One region of the Robertmurraya sp. genome, then DNA from elsewhere that is predicted to be linked to it. Evidence: riboswitches for the same ligand, from Rfam matches in the RefSeq annotation. Region 1 holds a riboswitch; each other region holds the start of a gene.
What was found. A riboswitch is a leader RNA that binds a small molecule or an ion and turns the genes downstream of it on or off. The one in region 1 is predicted to bind cyclic di-GMP.
Positions count from the first base shown of each region.

Region 1 (4,288 bases):
TTTCCTTTGGGTAACCAAAATGGAAGTAAAATAAGTGGGGGTCTGTGGAATAAGACAATCCAAATCACTCATATGATGTATATAAAAAAATAGGGTGTGATCGGGCATGAAAAATCAAAATGTAGTGTTCTATACTATTAGAGGTTCGACAATTAAAAAATTTATAATACTTGATTGTATGACTGGTACAGGTATTTATTATGCGTTGAAATTCATAACTTCTAGTATAATAGTTGGGATTGTTGGAAGTATGGTTTGTACAGAAGGTCTTAAAAGAATGCCTTGTAAGATCTGTCCATAAGTAAACAGGGGTAATAATCATGTGAGGATTAACGCTTTAAAACAATAATAATATTGGAGGGGTTTTATGAGGTTAGTAGGGCAACATATTTATCTTCGACTTTACAAAACTTCTGACGCCCGCGAGCTAGCTAACTTACATATTAGAAATCGCGAATTTTTTCAACGAGTTTGCCCATTACTCCCAGAAGCCTTTTATACAGAAGAACATCAAAAAATACGCATTGAACGGGCATTAAAAATGACAGATGAAGGTCAATTATATGCATTTGGAATCTTTTTAAAAGCAACTGATAAACTTATCGGAGACATTTCATTAACTCAAATTGCTAGGGGAGATCTCCAAAACTGTTATACGGGATTTACTCTAGATAAGGAGTATAATGCAAAGGGCTATACAACAGAAGCTCTTCAACTTGTTGTAGACTTTGCTTTTAGAGAATTAAAATTACATAGAATTGAAGCAGGAGCTATGCCTGACAATTTAGCATCTATTCGTGTATTAGAAAAAGTAGGGTTTAAAAAAGAAGGTATAGCTAAAGAAAATCTAAAGATTAATGGCAAATGGACAGATCATCAAATATTAGCTATCATCAACATCTCGGAAGTGTAAGCTCATTTCACTTTCAACAATCTGACACCTCAGATAGGATATCTAAGGTGTTTTACATTTCTAATTAATTATTCTATTTTTATTTCTCTTTTTAGCATGATACATATTTTTATCAGCTTTAGAGAATAAGTTGGTCATATTGCCCAAAGAATGATCTTCGAAAGAAAAGCCGATCGATAATTTGATTTCCCTCTTAGAGGTTTCATTATACTTCTTAAACTCCTTTATTATTTCATCGACTAGTTCTTTCGCGGTGTTCTCTGTAGAATGTTCAAGTATGAGAGCGAATTCGTCTCCACCAAGTCTAGCAACTGTTACTAAATCTGAGGAGAATTGATTGAGTAACCCCGCTGTTTCCATGATGATAAAATCTCCCTCTTTATGTCCGAAATGATCATTAATATATTTCAATTCGTCTAAATCACATATGAGAATCGCTATAGGAATATTTGACGTTTGATCAAACTGTTCAAATTTATATTCAAAGTACTCGCGATTATATATCCCAGTTAAAGAATCGTGGCTAATTTGATACTGCAACTCCTTTTCTAACTGGATTTTATCGTCGATATTTCTTAAAACTCCCTGTATCGCAACAAGCTTTCCATTTTTATAAATGGGAGTAGCATATTCTTCAAAATATCTATATTCCCCATTTTTATCAAGCCATCGCTGTACAATACTCTCGTCAAAATTTAGTTCTCCGTTAACTTTTTTTTCAAGAATATGAAAATCATCGGGATGAATATCTATAAAGGGTATGTCGGAATTCTTAAAGGCACGTTCAATCGAACCTGCTCCAAAAAAATGTTCAGCTGAAGGACTAAGATACTTAAATTCTCTTTTTGGATAAACCTGAAAATAATATAGAAAATCCCTTGTATTTTCAATTATGTCAACAAAACTTTTCTGATTTTCTATTATCTTCTTTCTTTGATTTTCCCATCTTCTATATAAAAGAGGGCTTATCAAACTAACTATAGCCATTCCTGTAATTAACCCAGTTGTAAACTGTATGCTCATTTTAGACCCTCATCTTTTAGAATATATTAAAATATAAATCATACCATATAGTAAATGGATGTCCTTTGTTCCTATCGTCCTGAATATAATAAAAGACCTACCGCTACCGATAGGCCTTGAACACTTTAATCGGTAACTGGCTAACATAGTCAAATACGACCTTAGTCCCTATAGTTTTGCGTCGTCATTTTTCAATGAGTTTGCCTTTTTTATTCATTGAGTAAATAGTCCTATTTCTATTATAATAGCTAAATTTTCAATATCAATAAAAATTACTTTGAACCAAATAAACAAGAGGTGTTTATATGAAAAACTGGCTAGTGCGACACAAGTGGGATATTCCCCTTGCTATTGTATTCTTGGTATCTCTTACAATCATCCTTCAAGTACAACTCGAAGGAACTTCTTGGTATCTCTTACAATCATCCTTCAAGTACAACTCGAAGGAACTTCTTGGCATTTGCTAACAATTCCTCCTTATTTGATACTTGCATCGATACTAAGGAGCATAAGAAAAAAACAAATCATACAAGAAAGTAGAGGTCGTGCCTAGTGGCTCGGCTTTTTTTTATTAGAAAACGTCTATCTGAGAAAGGTTTTCAAGAAGAATATTACTAAATAATTTACCAGATGGAAATTTATCAATAATAAGAAAATCTTACTATATCGGTGTTATACAACGAAAAAATTGTATAAATTTTTAGAAAAATTAGTTTTTATACTTGTAAGCCCTTCCATAAGATGCTATTATTCGAATATACCTAGTAAATATTTTAGTTATTGTTAAGTAAAAGTTTACGGGTGTTGAAAAGAATATGAAGAGGGTTATGAGATGGCTACTATCAAGGAAATTGCGGACAAGTCGAATGTATCAGCATCTACGGTTTCACGGGTGTTAAATAACGATGATACGATTTCCGTTCAGTCTGAAACGAGGGAACGTATTTTCCAGGTTGCTAAGGAGCTTGGATACGAAACGATTTTAGAAAGACGGTTGAAACAAAAACAACAGACTTTGAAACATGTCGGGATTATCGTTACCCAATCATTGGACGAGGAGATCAATGATCCATATTTTTTATCCATCCGCCAAGGGATTGAAATGGAACTTGCGAGTCATGGGATCAGAACCGTTACGTTCCGTTTACATGAAACGGAGACCAATCAAATGATTGACGACCTTGATGGACTCATTGTCGTCGGCAGGGTAAAAGAGATGGCGCTCAAGGCCATCAGTAGAGTGGAAAATGTTGTGTACATTAACCACTCGCCTAACGATGATTTGTATGATGCGGTTGTGATTGATTTTGAAAAGGCCACAGAGAAAGCGATCAAGCATCTATTAGGAACCGGCTATAAGAGTATCGGGTATATCGGAGGAAGGGAGAAGGAGCATAGCAAAAATCAAAAGTTCAACTCTGAAGATAAACGTCTCACCACCTTTGAACGCTTGATGAAAGAACAAAAAATGTTCGACCCGGAGGCCGTTTTTATCGGTGAGTATTCAATGGCACAGGGTTATGAATTAATGAAAAAAGCCATTTATATGAGGAATTTTCCCGAGGCGTTTTTTATTGCCAGTGATCCGATGGCGATTGGGGCGTTAAGAGCATTACAAGAAGCCAATCTCAAAGTTCCTGATGATGTAGCCATTATCGGCTTTGACGATATTGAAGCTGCATCATTCGCAAGTACACCTTTGACGACAATCAGAGTGCATACGAAGGAGATGGGGAAAACAGGAGTAAAACTTTTACTAGATCGCCTGAATGGAAGAGAACTTCCATTAACCGTGACCCTGCCGACTGAATTGGTGATCCGGGAGAGCTGCAAGAAAAATAAATAACTTTTAAGGAGGTGGTTTTCGGAAAATAAGACCATGTATCTTTTTCAACGATTTAATGCCCACCCTGACAGCATGAAAGCTAGCAGGGTGCAAAGTGACTGCCATCACACTGCATTGGGCGAAAACTAACAAACTACTCCACCTATGAACGGGAGCTAATTCTATTATATAGTTGCTCCCAAACGTCAGCAAGAAAACGAACTCATTTTAATAGGTAATTTTTACTTGTTATTTAAAAATGACTGAGGGGGCGTTTATTTTGAAAAAGCTTTTAAAAACGGTGGCGTTTGCAGCCGCGTTGACAACGATTGTGACTGGATGCAATAAAGCTTCCGGGGGTAATGAAGCAAACAGTGATAAGACGGTTGTAAACTTGTTTTCGACTGTAACGAATGAAGCAGATAAAATTACTCTGCAAAATGTGGTAAAAAAGTTTGAAACGGAAAATCCTGATATCGATATTAAAGAAAATTATCCTGCTGACGGGTATGAAGGAATGCTGCGAG
Region 1 covers NZ_JAKFCQ010000186.1:2,759-7,046, reverse strand. Annotated here, with positions in the region: gene ACGLXV_RS22980 (GNAT family N-acetyltransferase) at 368-913, shown strand; gene ACGLXV_RS22975 (sensor domain-containing diguanylate cyclase) at 974-1,936, opposite strand; cyclic di-GMP riboswitch class I at 2,065-2,151, opposite strand; gene ACGLXV_RS22970 (hypothetical protein) at 2,242-2,403, shown strand; gene ACGLXV_RS22965 (LacI family DNA-binding transcriptional regulator) at 2,769-3,782, shown strand; gene ACGLXV_RS22960 (ABC transporter substrate-binding protein) at 4,042-4,288, shown strand, end outside.

Region 2 (4,288 bases), on a different contig from region 1:
ATTGGAACATGCACAGGTATATTACATCTGGTAACCTTCTTGTTATCGAAAGCAAGGAGGTATTTTTTATGAACATTCTAAAAAAACTACTTGTTCTCTCTACTCTATCGTTCACATTGGTTGGGTTCGAAACTACTTCGAGCGCAGCTGAACAAACTCTTTCAGTGAAAAGTGGAGAAACATCTTGGAAGGTAGTAAGTAAAACTGATAATTCTGCTCTTGAATTAATGAAAGAAAATCATGATAAATTTCCAACATTATATGAAAAGGAAATTGATGTTACAGATCAGGAAAAGGAATTGATGGCCCGACTTGTAACTGCGGAAGCAAAAGGTGAGCCGTACGAAGGGAAAGTGGCTGTTGCAGAGGTTATTATTAACCGTGTAGAGCATGAGGAATTCCCTGATACTGTAAAAGAAGTTGTATACGAGCAGGTATCTGGTACGTATGCATTTTCTCCTGTTCAAAATGGTGAGATTAACAAGCCGGCGGATGAGGAATCAATGGAAGCTGTAGAAGAAGCTTTGGTTGACAAGGAGAATGATTCAGAGGCTATATATTTTTATAATCCTGAAATTGCAACGGATACATGGATTTTAACAAGACAAGTGACTGAAACAATTGGTAACCATCGATTTGCGATTTAGAAACCAGGGAATAAACTCCCTGGTTTTTTTACTGAACAAAATATTGCCTTAATGCTTGTTGCAATGTTCCTAATGTTTTTGTCTTCTTAAAGAATGCTGAAACATCTAAATGAATCATTTTTTTCACAACTTCTGCACGTAAACCGGTGATAATCGAGTTGCAACCCATCATAGAAGTACCGTCGATAATCTTCATAAGATGATCGATAACGTCAGGTTCCATATCGCCAATTCCGGATAAATCAATGATTAACGTTTGAATACGAAGTCTTCCAATCTCTGTTAGAACCTTTTCTTCTAATATTGCAGTTCGGAAGGAGTCTACCGTCCCAATTAAAGGTAAAATACATACAGAAGAAGTGATTGGAATAATAGGTACTGATAGATTTTCAACTAGTTGTCTTTGTGCAACAATCAGGGAATCTTTGTATTTTGAATAACTTATAAAGAAAGTGTTCAGAAACTGGTCGACTCGGTTATTGATTTGTAGCTCGAGCTGAAAGAAGTCATCTAACTCATATTTGTTGGAAAGAGTGTTAAACGATTGAATAAACATCCAAAGTGTTCGTCGTATCGCTTGAACCCATTCCAGTTTGAAGGATAATTCAATTGAATGGGTAGCCCATACAATTCCTTCTTTTTTGGCGAAAGCTTTCAGTTCATCCTCATTGCCATCGATAATGTCGATTACTAGCTTTTGAGCATTCGAAACTAAATTGATATTACCGATTCTTAGTATTTCATCTATCCGACCTTTTACATTTACAGCCTCTATAAGAAGTGAGTTCTTAAATCTATCTTTATTTTCTTCAATAAAGTGTTTTAAGTCAAAAGAAGCTTGATATGTAAATTCCAAGAGATGTTCCCCCTTTTACAATTCCCCAAAAATTTATACCCTTAAAATGTATTTGATAAACATGTTTTTTAAGCAAAAATATTAATCAGATAATTAATAGGGATAAAGAATGATTTTTGATAAAAAACAGTGACTTTTATCATACTTATCGACTGTTTTCGACAAATCTTCTATAATGGGTTTGCTAAAATAAAAAATATAATTGAAAAAGGCAAACCCATTGAAAGGTGGGGACGCAAAGCTACAGATCTACGGTTCTAAAGGAACTATGATGGCTGAGTTGCCAAGGGAATAATCAGAAGACCTATATCCCTTTGGGTGTAGGTCTTTTCTGTATTTCACAAAGTATGGACCATACCCCTTTAACATTTCAAAAGAAATATAAAAGAAGAAGGTAATGTCATGAGCAACCAAAAATTCGATTTATTGGAGAAAGTGTTTCATACAAGTAGTGATTATTTAATTGTAAAAGATGTGAATGGACGATGGATCGAAGCAAATCAAAAGACCCTACAACTATTTGAAATTGAGGAAGGGGCATATATAGGGAAAACGGATGAACAGCTGGCACAGAAATACAAAAAGTTTGAGAATTATGGTCCTATTTGTGTTCATTCAGACAATCAAGCGTGGTTAAGTAAAAATGAATTTCAATTAAAAGAATCGTTTCGGATGGATGGGAATGACTATACGTTCCATGTGAGAAAGATTCCTCTGTACGATGAGAACGGACATGCAGATAGTTTAGTTGTAGTAGGTAGAAATATTACTGAGCAAGAAAAATACCAAGCCATTAGTGATAAACAGTATAAGGCCCTACAAATGATTGCGTCAGGTGAACCGTTAACAGATGTTTTTTTGAATATTGTGAATGCTGTGGAGGCACTATCTAGTAAGAGTATTTGCTCCATTATGTTTTATGAAGAGAGTGAGAATTGGTTACGTAATGGGTATTCACATAGTTTTCCAGAAAGCTTTTTAAAGAAAATCGACCGATTTCCAGTTGGCTTGAACTTTGCATCTTGTGGACATGCAGCTTTTACGAAAGAGATAGCTATTGTCTCGGATATAGAAACTGACCCATCTTGGTCCAACTGGAAGACGATCCCTTTGAGCTATCAATTGCATTCCTGTTGGTCCATTCCGATCTTATCGTCGAAAGGAGAATTATTCGGTACATTTGCGATCTATCATCCTGACGTACGGAAACCAAAATCTTATGAAATCGAATTACTTAAAGTATTCAGTTACTTAACAGGTTTAGCGATTGAAAGGGATAATCAAGTAAAGGAAATCCAATACTTGGCTTCTCATGATACGTTAACGAATCTTCCGAATATCCGATTTTTAAAGGATGTTATCGACCGATTAATTACTAGACAAGATGAGTTTGCGATTTTATTTATTGATTTAGACCGATTTAAGCCTATTAATGATACTTTCGGACATGCGGTAGGCGATAAGGTTTTAAGTGAAGTAGCAAGGCGGATTCATTCAAATATCCCGAACAAAGGGATTGTAACCCGTATGGGTGGTGATGAATTTGTCATTCTTTTGAAAAAGATGAAGAATGAGAAACAACCCAAAGAAGTGGCAGAACAAATATTACAAGCAATAAAAGAACCGATTGTTATTAATGACCGAGAGTTTTATGTATCAGCTAGTATTGGGATAAGTATGTATCCGTTCCATGGTCATACAGGGGACATATTAATTAGGAATGCAGATGTCGCGATGTATAGTGTAAAAGGGGAGGATGGACAATCCATCCAGATGTTCAATGATTCCCTCACGAAGCACGGTACAGAATTATTTATGTTACAAGGAGAACTCCGCGAAGCAATCAAGCAAAATCAATTTTTCATACAATATCAACCGAAAATTCAGTTGGCAACAGGTAAATTCACTGGACTAGAAGCACTCATCAGATGGAAGCATCCAGAGAAGGGGATTATCAGTCCTGACACATTTATACCTCTTGCAGAGGAAAGTGGATTTATTGGTGCGCTAGGAGAATGGGTTCTTCGGGAAGTGTGTTTACAGCTAAAGAAGTGGAGGGAGTCGAACCTCACTCATTTACCTGTTGCAGTAAATATATCTGTGAGACAATTTGTTTTAAACGATATCCCTAGTTTGGTGGAGGCAATACTCGCAGAATTTGATCTCCCATCCGAATCCATTGAGATTGAAATTACAGAAAGTGTGTTAAGTAAACATGAATATTTAATTCAAAATGCAGTCAGCAAGCTTCAAGAAATTGGAGTGAAAGTGTCAATTGATGATTTTGGGACAGGTTATGCTTCAATGACGTATTTAAAACAATTTCGTGCAAATAAAATAAAAATTGATCGTTCTTTTATCAGCTCTCTTCCACATGATGTAAATGAAGCGGCCATCGTTTCTGCTGTTATTACATTAGCGCGTGAGTTACATATGGATGTTATTGCAGAAGGAATTGAGACGAAGGAACAGTTCGACTTTTTATTAGATAAAGGCTGTTCGGAAGGCCAAGGGTACTATTTCAGCCGGCCCGTATCATCAAATGAAATCGAAGAACTAATTCAAAGAGTAAATAAATTTTTAAAATAAGGAGTGATGACATTGAAGGTTGGATTTATTGGCTTGGGTAGTATGGGGTTACCGATGGCAGAAAATCTTTTGAAAAATGGCTATGAAATAGTGGTTTACAATCGGACGAAAAGCAAATGCCAAGAATTAACCACAAAAGGAGCCATTATAGCAAACACTCCTGCTGAAGCAGCCAGTCATACTGACATCGTCTTTA
Region 2 covers NZ_JAKFCQ010000004.1:35,194-39,481, forward strand. Annotated here, with positions in the region: gene ACGLXV_RS00340 (cell wall hydrolase) at 69-647, shown strand; gene ACGLXV_RS00345 (STAS domain-containing protein) at 676-1,503, opposite strand; cyclic di-GMP riboswitch class I at 1,704-1,791, shown strand; gene ACGLXV_RS00350 (EAL domain-containing protein) at 1,906-4,092, shown strand; gene ACGLXV_RS00355 (NAD(P)-dependent oxidoreductase) at 4,105-4,288, shown strand, end outside.
Region 2: another riboswitch for cyclic di-GMP. It lies ahead of ACGLXV_RS00350 (EAL domain-containing protein); the one in region 1 lies ahead of ACGLXV_RS22975 (sensor domain-containing diguanylate cyclase).

Region 3 (4,288 bases), on a different contig from region 1:
TGCGGTATTTGCTACTGTGGCACCTTCGTTAATATTAATGGTCACTTTACTCGGTTTGTTGATGAAATTCAAGGAATCTCCAAAGGTGAAGCGACTTACCGTGTTGGTGCGACCGGTCATTGCCGTCCTATTAGGAGTCATGACGTATGATTTCTTTTTCTCCTCATTCGAAGGAGCGGGGATTTGGCAGACGATCGGGATCGGTGTGATTAGCTTTGTGCTGATGGAGAGGCTGAAGGTCCACCCGGCGTATGTGATTGCCGGTGCGCTTGTATATGGTGGGGTGTTCTTAGGGTAAATCAGGACAGTAGTACATTCTGCAAGCTGGTGCTAGCGCAACAAAGGCTTGCGTCATGTGCTACTGACCTTTAATTAAAACTGGGGGAGGCAAAAACATGACTTTTTCAATCGTAGGCTATGACCCAAAGGAAAAAGAATGGGGTATTGCGGTGCAATCGAAGTTTCTTGGAGTTGGCGCCGTGGTTCCGTTCGCGAAGGCTGGAGTAGGTGCAGTTGCGACACAGTCTTACGCGAATACGGCTTATGGTCCGGAGGCATTACAGCTGTTTTCAGAAGGAAAGTCAGCGGAAGAGGTCATCAAAATCATTACCTCACGGGATGAGGACAAGGATCTCCGCCAGGTTGGAGTCATCGATGCGAACGGAAATGCCGCTACTTTTACCGGTGAAAAATGCTATGACTGGGCAGGCGGAGTCACCGGAGAGCATTTTGCCGCACAGGGAAACATTTTAGTCGACGAGCAGACCGTACAAACTATGTCAAAAACGTTTCAAGAGACAAGTGGAACATTAGCCGAGCGCTTACTCGCTGGATTGAACGCAGGGCAAGAGGCTGGTGGAGATAGTCGTGGTCAGCAATCAGCTGCCCTATTAGTAGTGAAGGAAGCGGGCGGTTATGGTGGCTACAATGACCGATTTATTGATCTTCGTGTCGATGACCATCCGGAGCCGATTAAAGAACTGATTCGTGTGTTTGGTTTACAGCAGCTATACTTTGCTCCTCCTAAGCAAGAGCGGATTGCTACGATTGAAGGGCATGTGAAGGAAGAATTGATCGCTTGTTTAAGACGTCACAGATATTTAGAATTGTATGTTGATGAGGAAAGTATTCATAAGGCACTGACTCGTTATATACATACCGAGAACTTTGAAGCGCGTGAGTTAGAGCGTGGGAAAATTGACTTGGACGTGCTTGATTATATGAAAAAGCAATAGTTGTGTATAGCCCCCAGTAATGGGGGTTTTTATGTGGGGAATTTTATACTGTTGTAGGTATGTGGATCTTAAGAGATTCCCTAAGAATTAAATCCGAAAGACGAAAAGTATCAAATAATCATGTGTAAATACCTATCTCGTTATAAAAATAAAATGGTATAATCGAACTAAATTTAGGTAGTTAATCCTAAATAAATCCCGTAAACTGCCGATAATAGATTTATAACGCAAATGCTTGGAGGTGAAACAATAGTAATAGATGGGTTTTAAAAATGAGTGTACTTAATGAAGTGAAAAGGGCAAATCACGGGAAACTGTGAGACGCAAAACTAAGAGGGCCTTACCCGCAGAAATGCGAATGGCAGCCAGTTACCACAAGAAGTCATAGATTGTCTAAATTCTATGAACCTTTCTTATGGGGTTCTTTTTTATTTGCCTTTTTTAACATGAAAGGTAGGGTAAATTTATGTTGAAAAGAATGTTTAATATTCCGGTTTTGCTCGTCGTTTTTATGCTTATCTATCAATTGATTGTCCCAATCGGTAGTATAAGAGCTTCTGCAAATACCGGATCCATGCTTCCTCCTAGTAATCTAGCTTATCAGTCAGTTACTCCAGACGATGGAAAGCTAACTTGGAGTGCCGTATTTGGAGCAAGTGGGTATCAAGTTTATGAAATTAAAGAAGGACAGCTTACGGTGCTTGGAACAACAACGGGCACTTCGTATGATCTAAAAGATTTGCCAGAAGGCTCTTATAGATACGTAGTTTCTACTTTATCTAGCCAAGGGGAGTCTGGTCCATCAGCGCCGGTAAGCACAGAAATTAGTTATCCTGAGATGCAAACGCCGGCAACCTTTGCGGCAACGATTCAAAATGGAAATGATGTTGTATTACAATGGGAAGCTTCCCAATATGCAGAGTCATACAACATATATAAGGTATTAGATAACGGTGAAAAGTCACTTGTTGTCTCAACTAATACAAGAATGTATAGTTTTTCTAATGTAGATGAAGGTACTTACTCTTACATGATTTCTTCATCCCACCCACTTTACGGGGAATCAGTGACTTCATCCCCAATAAGTGTTGAAGTGATAAAGCCAGAAATGAAAGCTCCAACAAATCTATCTTTTACGATTTCAAATGTAACCGATGTTACTTTAAAGTGGCAGGCAGCAGAGTTTGCCAATAGTTATAGTATATATTCAGTGAAAAACGGACAGTTAGAATTGGTAGAAACAGTTACGAGCACAAATGTTACACTTAAGAATTTACCTGCAGGAGACTACGTCTATCAGGTGTATTCAAATAGCTCACGTTTTGGAAGTTCTGTAGAAGGTAGCGAGGTTACTTTCTCCGTTCAATCTATCGAGATGGCTCCCCCTGAAAATGTAAATGCGAAAATCCAAAACACAAATGATGTAGTTGTTAGTTGGACCGCCGAACCATATGCAACAGGGTATAAAGTGTATCAGATTGTGGGTGGTGAGAAAGTATTAAAGGGAACAGTAACTGGAACTTCTTTTTCAGCTACTATGCTACCTGGTGGAGAATACGTGTATGAGGTTCATTCAACTAGTGACCGATTTGGAGAGTCTGAAAAGGGAACACAAGTTACTTTTACCATCGAGACAGTAAAGGTAAACGCACCTACTGAACTTGCGTATAAAATTCTAAATGGTAATGATATCGTATTAAGCTGGAAAGCAGCTGAAAATGCTACAAATTATAAGGTCTATCAAGTAGTTGGAGACCAAAAAGTATTAAAGAGCACGGTAACAGGAACAACGGTTACCTATACTAATATGCCAGCAGGAAATTACAAGTATGAAGTTCACACCAATAGCACTCGATTTGGTGAATCAGGGGAAAGTGCTGTTGTTTCCTTTGTATTAGATCAAGTAGTGTTAGAAACACCAGGAAATGCAAGATATGAGATTAAAAATGGCAATGATTTATACCTACAATGGGATTCAGTTGATTTTGCCAATAGTTACAAAATCTATCAGGTAGTAGATGGGAAGAAGGTTTTAAAAGCAACTGTTTCTTCTTTAGCTACAACTTTAACTAATCTTACCGCAGGAGATTATAGTTATGAAATCTATGCGTATAGCAGTCGATTTGGTGAATCACCTGTGGGTGCAGTTGTAGAGTTACCATTGGTACATCCAGAGATGAAGGCGCCTGCTAACGGAAGTTATACCATCACTGGAGTAGCTTCATACACACTAAAGTGGGATGCGGCAGACTACGCAACTAACTATAAGATTTATCAAGTGATTAATGGACAGAAAACATTAAAGAATACTATCACTGGAACAAGCATGAACTACACAAATATGACACCAGGTGAATATCAATATGAGGTCTATTCATATTCCGCTCGTTTCGGTGAATCAAAAGTAGGAACTGCTATCAAGTTCACCTTAAGTGGACAAACACTAGCGACTCCTGGAAATCCAAGCTATACCATTAGCAATGGAAATGACATTACACTCAAATGGAATACTGTTCAGTACGCAAATAACTATAAAATCTATCAGTTGGTTGATGGAGAAGAAATTTTATTACGTACCCTTACAGGGACAAGTACAATGTTAACCAATGTAGCAGAAGGTGAATTCCATTACATTATTAAGGCAAACTCTACCTTATTTGGAGAGTCTCCAGAAGGTGCTGTACTTGAAGGAACTTTAGTGCATCCTGACATGGCTAAGCCTGAAAATGCTAGTTACACGATCACAAGTGGAAATGATATCATTCTTAAGTGGGACGCTGTTCAGTATGCAACAGCATACCAAATTTACCAAGTGATAGATGGAGAAAAGCAGTTTGTTCGTAAAGTTACTGGTACAACAACGACAATTTCGAACATGCCAGAAAGTAAATATCTATACGAAATTCATTCATATAGTGACCGGTTTGGTGAGTCTGCAGAGGGAAGTAAGATTGAGTTCACAATGGTACATCCAGTAATGCAAGCCCCAGCCAATCTTACAAAGTCAATTTTAAATGGGAACGATATTAAGTTAAGTTGGGATGCGTCAACGT
Region 3 covers NZ_JAKFCQ010000047.1:5,478-9,765, forward strand. Annotated here, with positions in the region: gene ACGLXV_RS05730 (chromate transporter) at 1-298, shown strand, start outside; gene ACGLXV_RS05735 (DUF1028 domain-containing protein) at 396-1,235, shown strand; cyclic di-GMP riboswitch class I at 1,524-1,612, shown strand; gene ACGLXV_RS05740 (OmpL47-type beta-barrel domain-containing protein) at 1,702-4,288, shown strand, end outside.
Region 3: another riboswitch for cyclic di-GMP. It lies ahead of ACGLXV_RS05740 (OmpL47-type beta-barrel domain-containing protein); the one in region 1 lies ahead of ACGLXV_RS22975 (sensor domain-containing diguanylate cyclase).

Region 4 (4,288 bases), on a different contig from region 1:
AGATATTAGTGTAGAAAGTTTTAGAGATTACTATTGGTTAAAAGAAGAATTACAATCATTTTGTAGAGAAAATGGAATAAGTGCTTCAGGCTCTAAAATAGAGATTTCCGATAGAATAGAAACATATCTTCTGACAGGGGAGATAAAAAAGCCTATCAGAAAATCAAGAGTAAATAAGAAGATAGAACCACAAACAGATTTAAGTCTGGATACAGTCATTACAGAAAACCATCGTTGTAGTCAAGATGTAAGAGCTTTTTTTAAGACAGTAATCCCGAAATTCCACTTTTCGACCTATATTCAAAACTACTTTAAAAATAGCGTTGGAAAGACGTATCGTGATGTTGTAAACGCTTGGTATGAGGAGGAGGAACGCAAGAAAGACCCTTCATACAAGAAAAAAATTGCACCTCAATTCGAATATAACCGATACATTCGTGATTATTTTGCAGACCCTAAAAATCAAGGAAAAAGTCGTGAAGAAGCGATAGAATCTTGGAATGAAATCAAGAAACTCCCAGGAAGCAACAAATACGAATCCAATAATTAACCTTTTAGCATTTCTATTGTTAAGTGATTTGATTTTTAGCAAGCAGAAACAAGCATATGTTTGACTCGTTCATCAAATGCTATTTGTTTACTCAATTCAAGCCAACGAAACCAATATAGGTAGTTATCCAAGTATTTTGTTGCTACTCCTTGAAACCTAACCATCCAATCTTCCAAGCGTTTATGAAAGTTATTGACGTGTTGAACGTGGTATATGCCCTTTTTGACATACCCTTCTTTGCTCACATTAACAGTTTCGTGTTTTAAACCCTTAATTAAAGCGAACTTCTTATAATTTGTAGCTGTATCTGTGCATAGCAAAGCAGAGGGGTCTATATATTCCCCAATTACGGTATCTATTTCTTCTGCTCGTACACGCCCACGACCAGCTTTTCGAGCTACTACATTACCATTACGGTCTTGGGCTACAACCACTGCGATTTTAAGATTGGAAATGCCTCTCTTTTGGTCTTTGCCACCACGCTCTTTCGGTTCTCTATGTGTTATTTTTCGTTTACCTTTCATAGACTCTTTTAAGAAGGTTTCGTCACTCTCAAAGCTGTTCAAATCCGAGACTACCTAATACGTTCAAGATTTTATGTCTCCAATAAAACGAAGTAGAAATGTGTATTTTAAGGCGTTCAGCGATTTTAGGTAGGGTATAACCTTCTACCATCATTTCAATATACTTCACCCATTTTTCAGGGTACCGAGAACCTGAAAAAGGTGTGTTTGTCATATCATTGAAAGATTTCCCACAATCCCCATACCAGAGGAAAAACGTGATTCCCTAATGGATTTCAATAGTTCGGTAATTTTGTCTGTTTCATCTGGAAATAAATCTTCTTTCATCGCATTAAACAGTGCCATTTTCTCTGACTTTGATAGTTCGCTGAACTCTTCATAGATGTCTAACCACATAGTTGAACGCCTATACGAAAACAGCCATTTGATAAACAATAAACAATAAACAAAGAAGTAAAAGAAGTGAATGTCACATCGAACGAGAACACAGGAAGAGCAATCTTTCTAAGTAAAGTGCTAGATTTAGAGAATCTGTAAAAATGTGACTTTAGTCCTTGTATGCGCTTTCATTAACTGATATTGTATAGGCATATAGATCTAGTGGAGGAATCAACATGAAATCACAAGAATTAATACAATGGGCCAAAGACGAATACGAATCAGCAAGAAAACAGTATATGAAAAATGGAGAAGATTATTGGTTTGGTCGTATGAACGCTTTTAAAGAAATGCTTGACCATCATCGTCTCGACCTTTCAGACACGTCTCTGTATTGTTGCAGAGTGATGAACTAACGACAATTTTAATTTAAAATATGTCGGAGAACGATCACTTGTTATGTTTAATCAGCTATAGACATTATTAGAATTTAACTGAATTTCCCACTTAAATAACTCAAATGTAAGACGATATACATAGTAAATAACCATCGATAATGGCAAACTTATTGAAAAATAAGGACGCAAAGCTACGGGTCTAAAGCTTTAGTTTAGTTTAGCAATGACGGCCGGGTTTCCGAAAAGGGTTGGAATAATTTTACGGGGCGTCTGATCCGTTCTATTAAAGTTCACCAATCTTTTTGGTGAGCTTTTTTACTAAATTCCTAAATCTTAAACTTTTCGAGAACTTTTACTAAATTTAATACTGGATAGGTGGGAAAATGGTTGTGGTTTTTTTTACCAACTTAGGATAAAATATAACTTTATTCATAGTTATTCATATAAAAAACCTATGAGAACAATAATAAGAAAAACGACTTATTACAAATATAGAATATAAAGCTTTTCATTAATTGAAATTAATCTAGAAGGTGTAGTCATGCAATGGTCCACTAATTATACATACCCAGTCTTATTTATATACTTTCTGATGATGTTTCTAACCATCTTTCTTGACCATATAATCATTCACAACTTATCCCTGGCTCTAAATATCCCTTCTTGGATATTTCAACTTATTTTGATGGTTATGTCTATAATTCCGTTATATATCTTTTTAGAGTATGTGAAGAAACAACAGTTAAAGTATTTTGGTTACCAAGTGGAAATCGAAAAGTATAAACTAACACTTGAAAATTCGACCATAGCTGCTTTTATCTATAAAGATAATGCTTTCCTTTACGTCAGTCCTGCTTTTGCTGAATTATTCGGTTATACACGAAAAGAAATCTATGAAAAACCAATAACCTCGTATGATTTGTTGTCTGAAGAATACCACGAAAAAGTGTCTATGAATGTCAAAGATAGGCTTGATGGTAAAAAGGTAAGTAGCCATTATCAAGTGAAAGCTAAAAGAAAGGATGGTATAGAACTCTACTTAGACCTTTATCCTTCTTTACAAGCCTTTAATGGGAAGAAAGTAGTTGTGGGAAGTGTCGTTAACGTCACAGAAAAGCGTCAAATCCAGAATGAGTTGGAAAAAAGTGAAAAAGTATTATCACAGGCCCAAAAGATAGCAGGCATTCTCTATTGGGAATTTGACAATGTGAACAATAAGTTAACTTGGAGCCCCCAGACTTACAAACTCTTTGGGTTGTCTCCAAATATCAATCCTACGTTTGAGTATTTATTGTCCAAAGTTCATTCTGAGGATCGAGATACTTTAATAAATAGTAGAGAAAAGGAAATTACAGGGGAAAACGTTACGAATATCTACCGCATAATATTAGATGATGGAAGTATAAGAACACTACATTCCATCTCTCAATGCCTTCTCGATGATAATGGACGACCCATTCAAACAATTGGAACGATGCAAGATATTACAGATCGCCTTGTAGAAGAAAATAAACTAGAACTAACTGAAAATCGCTATAAATCTCTGTTTGATAACAACTTAGATAGTGTGTTCTCACTAGATCTTGAAGGAAATATCATCACTGTTAACGAAATGGCCATTCGAACATTTGGGTATTCAAGGGAAGAAATGATTCAACAATACCCCCTTGATTTAATTGCGCCTGAATTTAGAAATGGGGCAGAACAATTATTTGTTCAAGTTTTGTCAGGTAAACCACAACGAATACAGATCCAAGCATTTCATAAAGAAGGCCGTAGGGTCGACCTGGATGTCACTGTAATGCCTATCATCGTTAAATCATTCGTAACGGGTGTATTTTGCATCTCAAAAGATGTTACCAAGCAAAAAGAACATATGAAAACCATTGAGCAACTGGCCTATAATGACTATTTAACAGGGTTACCAAACCGTAGAAAATTATTAGAACTTATGCATAGTCATATACAAGAAGCCAAAAACCATGGATCTATGATGGGGATCTTGTATATTGACTTAGATCGATTAAAATTCATTAATGACAATTTAGGGCATGACTTTGGTGATGCAATGATCATCGAAGCAGGAAACCGAATTTTAAGCTGTATAAGAAATGAAGATACACTTGCCCGAGTAGGGGGGGACGAATTTGTCCTGATTATTCCGAATATCAGCGAGTTTGATATTACTATTAACATAGCTAAAAGAATTATAGAGGCGTTTAAACCCGGATTTTATCTCGAAGAAAAATTATTTCGAACGACAGCTAGTATGGGAATTAGTGTTTTTCCTACTCACGGAGAAGATATTAACGAATTACTTCGCAAAGCCGATAAGGCTATGTACTATGTTAAAACAAGGAAAAAAAACGATTACAAAGTTTTTGAAGATTCCATGGTAGAGCAAGAAGAACGGAAATTCCTTATTCAAAATAGCATAG
Region 4 covers NZ_JAKFCQ010000152.1:11,718-16,005, forward strand. Annotated here, with positions in the region: gene ACGLXV_RS19140 (DUF6434 domain-containing protein) at 1-550, shown strand, start outside; partial or broken gene ACGLXV_RS19145 (IS1595 family transposase) at 586-1,470, opposite strand; gene ACGLXV_RS19150 (hypothetical protein) at 1,689-1,868, shown strand; cyclic di-GMP riboswitch class I at 2,001-2,093, shown strand; gene ACGLXV_RS19155 (sensor domain-containing protein) at 2,392-4,288, shown strand, end outside.
Region 4: another riboswitch for cyclic di-GMP. It lies ahead of ACGLXV_RS19155 (sensor domain-containing protein); the one in region 1 lies ahead of ACGLXV_RS22975 (sensor domain-containing diguanylate cyclase).